DNA from 2 places in the Burkholderia mayonis genome. Region 2 is predicted to be linked to the other one. Evidence: predicted binding sites of a transcription regulator. Region 2 holds the regulator's gene; the other holds the start of a gene.
What was found. Region 2 encodes FNR, which switches genes on or off when oxygen is low (the NO sensors DNR and NnrR bind a similar motif). Its sites were predicted from a motif close to TTGATNNNNATCAA; they were not measured.

Region 1 (3,849 bases), 530 kb from region 2:
CCGGACATCGCGGCGAACAGGTCGATGTCGTCGCGCGACGCGGCGCGCACGACTGACGCGCTGTCGCCGATCGCGAGCGATTCGAACGGCCGGTTCTGCAGGATTTCGCGCTCCACGCGGCGCTCCTTATTTCTGGAACACGTAGGTGCCCGGCGCGTCGCCGAGCGTTTCCGCGCCGGGCTTGCCGAGCCGCGGCGGTGCGACGCGCTGCGCGCTCGAATGCTCGGCGAGCCACGCATGCCACGCGGGCCACCACGAGCCTTTGCAATCGGTCGCGCCGGCGAGCCATTCGTCGGGCGAGATGCTCGGCGCTTCGGCGGTCGTGACCTTCATCCGGTAATGGCGCTTCGGATGGTCGGGCTCGCTGACGATGCCCGCGTTGTGGCCGCCCGCCGTCAGCACGAACGTCACGTCGCTGTCGGTCAGATAGTGGATCTTGTAAACCGAGCGCCACGGCGCGATGTGATCGTGCTCGGTGCCGACGACGAAGAACGGCGCGTGGATATTGTGCACCGACACCGTCTGCCCGTCGATCACGTAGCGGTTCGTCGCGAGATCGTTGTCGAGGAACAAGTGGCGCAGATACTCGGAATGCATCCGGTACGGCATTCGCGTCGAGTCGGCGTTCCACGCCATCAGGTCGATCATCGGCGTGCGTTCGCCGAGCAGGTAGTCGTGGATCATGCGCGACCAGATCAAGTCGTTCGACATCAGCAACTGGAACGATCCCGCCATCTGGTGCGCGCCGAGAAACCCGCGCTCCCACATCATGCTTTCGAGGAAGTAGATCTCGCTTTCGTCGATGAAGAGCTGCAGCTCGCCCGGCTCGGTGAAGTCCGTTTGCGCGGCGAGCAGCGTGATCGACGCGAAGCGCTCGTCGCCCGCGTTCGCCATCGCCGCGGCCGCGATCGACAGCAGCGTGCCGCCGAGACAGTAGCCGGCCGCATGGATCTTCGCGCCGGGCGCGATCTTGCCGATCGTGTCGAGCGCATCCATCACGCCGAGCCGGCGGTAGTCGTCGAGGCTCAGATCGCGGTCGCTCGCGGCGACGTTGCGCCACGAGACGCAGAACACCGTGTGCCCCTCGCCGACCAGATAGCGGATGAGCGAGTTGTGCGGCGACAGATCGAGAATGTAGTACTTCATGATCCACGCGGGCACGATGAGGACCGGCTCCGCGTAGACGTCGGGCGTTGCCGGGCCGTATTGCAGCAGTTCGATCAGATGATTGCGGAACACGACGCGGCCGGGCGCCGTCGCGACGTCCTTGCCGACCTGGAAGCGCTCGACGCCCGCGGGCGGCAGCTTCGTCATCAGGCGCCGGACGTCGTCCAGATAATTCCACACGCCCTGCGCGAGGTTCGTGCCGCACGACAGCACGGTGCGCTGCGCGACCTCCGGATTCGTCGCGACGTAGTTCGCCGGCGCGAACGTGTCGAGCATCTGCCGCGCGGAGAACGCGACGACGTCCTCGTGGTGGCGCGACACGCCGGGCACTTCGTGGGTCGCCGCGCGCCACCATTGCTCGGCGAGCAGGAACGCCTGGTGCCAGAAGCGGTACGGCTCGAGCTGCCACACGTTCGCGCGGAAGCGCCGGTCGCCGGGCGACGGCTGCGCGAGCGCCGCGGGCGTGCGCCCGGTCGTCGCTTCGAACAGGTACTCGGTGAGCAGCGCGGCATGCTTCATCGCGAGCGACGCGAGCTCGGCGCGCTTGCCGGGCGCGGCCGCGAGGTGAATCAGCCAGTCGGACAGCGCGAGCTGCAGCGCGGCGGGAGACAGGCCGGACGTCAGCTTCGCGAGCGCGGCCTCCTTCGCGAAATCGAATACGCGGTACGGACTTTCCTGCTCGTACGACGCGGGCGGGTGGGCGGGCAGCGGCGCTGCGGGCGCGCCGGATTCAGGGGTATGGCGTGTATCCATCGGGCTTCCTTCGGCTGGCGCTACGCGGGCGACGACATGACGAACCGAGGCAGCCGGTGCGGCCGGCCGAGCGCGAAGCCGCGCGGCGGGCGCAGTCGCCCGCCGTGCGCTTCGACGGCATGCGTCGACGATCACTGACACGGCTACTGTAGCGACGCATAGATCTGCGGAATCTGATTTGCATCAATGGAAGCCGAGCGAATCGCGTAACGGCCGCGCAATCGTCGCGTATCGCATCGCGCACGGATTCATCTGGCGATTTCCCGTTTGTTGACCGAGATCAGCCGGCACGCCGCGTGCGCCGTTATGGTGAAGCCATCGACGGACAAGTCAGACGGGAGCGACGGTGACGGATCAGCATGCGACGAACGGCACGACTGCGGCGGAAGCGGCGCGCGACGGACGGGTCGTCGCGGTGCGCGGCGCGGTCGTCGACGTCGCGTTCGACGGCGGCGCGCTGCCCGCGCTGAACGACGCGCTCGTGATTCCGATCGACGGCGCGGCGCCGATTCTCGCCGAGGTGCACGCGCACCTGAGCGACGCCGCGGTGCGCGCGCTCGCGCTCGGCCCGACGGGCGGGCTCAAGCGCGGCGCCGCCGTGCGGGCGACGGGCGGGCCGATCCGCGTGCCGGTCGGCGACGCGGTGCTCGGCCGCCTGCTGACCGTGACGGGCGAGCCCGGCGACGACGGCGCGGCGCTCGCGCCCGACGCCGCGCGCCGGCCGATCCACCGCGGCGCGCCGCCGCTGTCCGAGCAGAAGAGCGCGACCGCGCTGTTCGCGACCGGCATCAAGGTGATCGACCTGCTCGCGCCGCTCGCGCAGGGCGGCAAGGCGGCGATGTTCGGCGGCGCGGGCGTCGGCAAGACGGTGCTCGTGATGGAGCTGATCCACGCGATGGTCGAGCGCTATCGCGGGATTTCGGTGTTCGCGGGCATTGGCGAGCGTTCGCGTGAAGGGCACGAGATGCTGCTCGACATGCGCGGCTCCGGCGTGCTCGCCCGCACGGTGCTCGTCTACGGGCAGATGAACGAGCCGCCCGGCGCGCGCTGGCGCGTGCCGCTCACCGCGCTCGCGATCGCCGAATATTTCCGCGACGAGCGCGCGCAAAACGTGCTGCTCCTGATGGACAACGTATTTCGCTTCGTGCAGGCGGGCGCCGAGGTGTCGGGGCTGCTCGGGCGGCTGCCGTCGCGGGTCGGCTACCAGCCGACGCTCGCGAGCGAGGTCGCCGCATTGCAGGAACGGATCGCGTCGGTCGAGGGCGCGGCGGTCACGGCGATCGAGGCCGTGTACGTGCCCGCCGACGATTTCACCGATCCGGCCGTCACCGCGATCGCCGCGCACGTCGACAGCATGGTCGTGCTGTCGCGCGCGATGGCGGCCGAAGGGATGTATCCGGCGATCGATCCGGTCGCGTCGTCGTCGATCCTGCTCGATCCGCTCGTCGTCGGCGACGAGCATGTCGAGGTCGCGATCGAGGTGCGCCGCGTGATCGAGCATTACCGTGAGCTGCAGGACGTGATCGCGCTGCTCGGCATCGACGAACTCGGCGCGGACGATCGGCGGATCGTCGGCCGCGCGCGCCGGCTGCAGCGCTTCCTGACGCAGCCGTTCGCGGTGACCGAGGCGTTCACGGGTCAAGCGGGCGCGTCGGTCGAGATCGCCGACACGATCGCCGGCTGCCGCGCGATCCTGCGCGGCGACTGCGACGACTGGCGCGAGAGCTCGCTATACATGGTCGGCACGCTCGGCGATGCGCGGCGCAAGGAAGAAGCGGCGCGCGAAGCCGACGCGCGGCGCGATGGCGCGGGCGGGGCGGGCGGCGGCGCATCGGCTGCGCGCGGCGGCGCGGCGGGCGAAACGCCGGGCGCTGCGCCGAGCGTCTCGAAAGACTCGCCGCAAAACGACCAAGCAGGGAACGCGTCGTC
Region 2 (3,849 bases):
ACGAAGCATTCGCGTGGACGGCCGCAGAGAATCTTCCTTCGGTCGCAACGCATCATGTGCAGGATCGGCGTGCAGCGAACGGCTTCGCGCGATTTCGATCATCCCGCGCTTGCGGACGGGCATCCGCTGCGCCGACACGTCGTGGATTCGATTCGGCGGCAAACGTCGCGCTGCTCGAGCCGCGGAGCATCCCGACGTTTGCGTGCGGCGCGCCGATCGTCGCAGCTTGCGACATACGAGACCCACGCGCTCGCAGGCCGCGCGAAGCACATCACACCCTCAACGCAACTGCACGGCCGCGAGAAACAGCACCATGCCGCCGATCGCGCCATCGAGCACGCGCCATGCAAGCGCGCGCTTGAACCACGGCGCGAGCAAACGCGCGCCATATCCGAGCGTGACGAACCAGATCGCGCTGACCGTCATCGCACCGATTGCGAATGCGCTGCGCGCGCCTTCCGGCTCGCGCGCGCCGGCCGTGCCGATCAACAGGAACGTGTCGAGATACACGTGCGGATTGAGCCACGTGAACGCGAGCGTCATCAGCACGATCGGCCATGCGCGCTGCACGGGCGGCGCGACGGCGGCGCCCGTCGCGTCGAACGTCTCGTGGCCGGGCTTGAACGCGCGGCGCAGCGCGCTCAGGCCGAACCACGCGAGATAAGCGAGGCCGACGTACAGCACCGCGTGAACGAAGGTCGGGTAGCGTTCGACGAGCACCGACGCGCCGCCGACGCCCGCGCCGATCAGGATCATGTCCGACAGCGTACAGAGCAGAATGATCTTGCCGACATGCGAGCGCATGATTCCCTGCCGAAGGATGAACGCGTTTTGCGCGCCGATGGTGACGATGAGCGATGCGCACAGCATCGCGCCGTGAGAAAAAGCGATCCAGTTCATGTTCGTTGTTGCTTCAGGCGATGGACTAACGGAGCGAGAGGCGCTAGTCTGCGATGATCGCTTGAGTAAGAAAAGCTAAATAATCTAATGCTGATTAAGGAAAACTGATGCTCGACTACGCGTTGCTCGATGCGCTCGCCGAAGTGATCCGTCACGGCTCGTTCGAACGGGCGGCGAAAGCGCTCAACGTGTCGCCTTCCGCAGTGTCGCAGCGCGTGAAGCTGCTGGAGGAGCGAGTGGGGAGCGTGCTCGTCAAGCGCGGGCAGCCGTGCGTCGCGACGACATCGGGCGCGCTGTTGTGCCGCCACACCGAGCGCGTGCGGATGCTGGAAGCCGAACTGTCCGGACACATGCCAGGATTCGCCGGCGTGGAGACGGGCGCATGGCCGATACTGCGCGTCGCCGTCAACGACGACAGCGTCGCGACCTGGTTCGTCGACGCAGTCGGCCCGTTCTGCGCGGAAAGCGGCACGCTGCTCGATCTCGTGATCGACGATCAGGACTACACGGCGGAACGGATTCGCGACGGCAGCGTGCAGGGCGCGGTGACGGCGCTCGCCGAGCCGATCCAGGGCTGCCGCTCGACGCGCCTCGGCCGGATGCGCTATCACGCGGTGTGCTCGCCCGCGTTCCACGCGCGCTATTTCGGCAACGGCATCAACCGCGACGCGCTGCGGCGCGCGCCGTGCGTGATGTTCAATCCGAAGGATGGCCTGCAGGCACGTTTCATCCGGCGCGTGACGCGAGTGGATCTCGATCCGCCGCAGCACTGGATTCCGCACGTCGCCGGCTATCTGCGCGCGTGCGAGGCGGGGCTGGGCTGGGGAATGTGTCCGGAGCGGATGATCGAGCGTCAGATCGCCGCGGGCGAACTCGTTGATTTGTCAGAAGGAAAGAGCATCGACGTCGAACTCTACTGGCAGAGCTGGCGATTGTCGATCGGCTGGCTCGATGAGTTCAGCGCGGCGCTCAAGAAGCGTGCCGCGCAGTTTCTCGATTGATTCGATGTGATGCGATGAAAAAAACGAGCCGCGCGGGTTTACAGGCGATGGAGGCCGTCGAAATCGACGATGCGGACCACCCGGCCCTGCATCTCGATCAGCCCGCGCTTGTGGAATTTCGACAGCGTGCGGCTGACGGTTTCGAGCGTCATGCCGAGATAGCTGCCGATGTCTTCGCGCGTCATCCGCAGGTTGAATTCGTTAGGCGAATAGCCGCGCTTCATGTAGCGCGACGACACGTCGAGCAGGAACGCCGCGACGCGCTCCTCAGCGTTCAGCGAGCCGAGCACCATTGTCTGCGACGTCTCGCGGACGATCTGCTCGCTCATCAGCTTGTGCATTCGCAATTGCATCGTGCCGGCTTCCGAGCACAGCGTCTTCAGCGCGCTGTACGGAATCACGCAGACCGAACTGTCTTCGAGCGCGACCGCGGTGCGCGGATGCGCGTCGTCGCAGATGCCGTCGAGGCCGAGTGCTTCGCCCGCGAGATGCAGGCCGGTAACCTGCTCGCGGCCGTCGTGGCGTGTGGCGATGGTCTTCAGCGATCCGGAGCGAACCGCGTACAGGTTGTCGAAATTGTCGCCTTCGCGGAACAGCGTTTCGCCGCGCCGGACCGGGCGTGCGGTGCAGATCACGGATTCGAGACGCGCGAGCGCCTCGGGTGCGAGCCCTTGGGGCATGCAGAGATGGCGCATCGCGCACGTCGAGCAGTGTGCGGCCTGACGCGGTGCCCACGTGCTGGAGGCATGGACGGGAGCGGCGGCGGCGGGTCGGGCGACGGGCGTAAGCATGATGGATGGCTCTGAGGTTGAATCAACAGGGCCATTGTCCCATCGTGGGCAAAGCCTGTTTAGCGACAAAACGCCGCGACGCTCCGTGCGATTTCCTTGTTCGGCCGCAACGCGCGGTTGCGGCGAAACATCGCATCCATTGCGTTCGGTCAGCTTTCCTGATCTTCCGGATGGGCGGCGGACGGGATCAGCAGCACGGGCAGCGCCGAGTGACGCACGCACTGTTCAGCGACGCTGCCGAGCACGAGTCGTTTGAAACCGCGGCGGCCGTGCGTGCCGAGCACGAGCAGATCGGCGCCGAACGCCTTGGCGCCGTCGACGATGAGCGACGGCACGTCGGCGAGCGACGACGCTTCGCCGATTTTCATCGCGCCCGTCACGCCGGCTTCCTGCATCTTCCGCGCAAATTCCTTCGCCAGATCGTTGCCCTGCTGAAGCAGTTGCGTGCGCAGGATCGACGGATCGTAGCCGGGCACGTTGTAGTAGATCGCAGCATTTTCCACGACGTAGAAGGGCTGCAGTTGCGCGCCGCTCGTCTTCGCGATGTCGAGCGCCGCGTCGAATGCGTGGCGTGCCGTTTCGCTGCCGTCGACTGCAACAAGAATGCGCTGGTACATGATGTCTCCGTGGTGCGGTTGAGAAAAGATCGGCCGTTCGGCCGATCGAGTTTGACGATGTCTTTTTACAAGGTAAACGATTACTGACTACGGTGCAGCCAACTGACGCAGCCGAGTAAACGCGGCGCCCGACTTTTCCGGTTTCGATCGAATGCGGCGTTTTTTTGCGCGCGATTTGCGTGTCGACCGGGTCGGCTCATGCCGCGTTCCTCAATGCCGTAATAGACTTGACCGGATCTCGGGCTTGCTCGCCTGCCGACGCGAGCCGATGCTGATTTGAAACACATCGGGCGATACCGTTCCCGGTGTTTCGTGCGGCGTTCGATGGAGGACGGCCGGCGCTGGCGTCGGAGATGCGTGCCGATGGGCGTAGCCGCTGCGCCCGCTTGTTCGTTTCGTTCAACCGGAAAAGGAGGAGACCAATGCCGTATGTCACGCTCGAACTGCTGACCGAAGACGCAGACCGGTACTCGCTGCCGGACCTGATCGGCGTGGACAGCGCGTCGCCCGATATGCCGCACGTCTGCGAAATGCTGCTCG

Region 1: WS70_RS29580 (PHA/PHB synthase family protein) is a predicted target of FNR. The motif match lies at 2,094-2,107, and genes of this name have one in related genera.

What each region holds. Positions count from the first base shown of each region.
Region 1 covers NZ_CP013387.1:2,378,506-2,382,354, reverse strand. Annotated here, with positions in the region: gene WS70_RS29585 (bifunctional enoyl-CoA hydratase/phosphate acetyltransferase) at 1-116, opposite strand, end outside; gene WS70_RS29580 (PHA/PHB synthase family protein) at 127-1,920, opposite strand; partial or broken gene atpD (F0F1 ATP synthase subunit beta) at 2,267-3,793, shown strand.
Region 2 covers NZ_CP013387.1:156,201-160,049, forward strand. Annotated here, with positions in the region: gene WS70_RS31685 (hypothetical protein) at 1-56, opposite strand, end outside; gene WS70_RS19345 (LysE/ArgO family amino acid transporter) at 280-900, opposite strand; gene WS70_RS19350 (LysR family transcriptional regulator ArgP) at 1,008-1,901, shown strand; gene fnr (fumarate/nitrate reduction transcriptional regulator Fnr) at 1,940-2,692, opposite strand; gene WS70_RS19360 (universal stress protein) at 2,842-3,309, opposite strand; gene WS70_RS19365 (hypothetical protein) at 3,732-3,849, shown strand, end outside.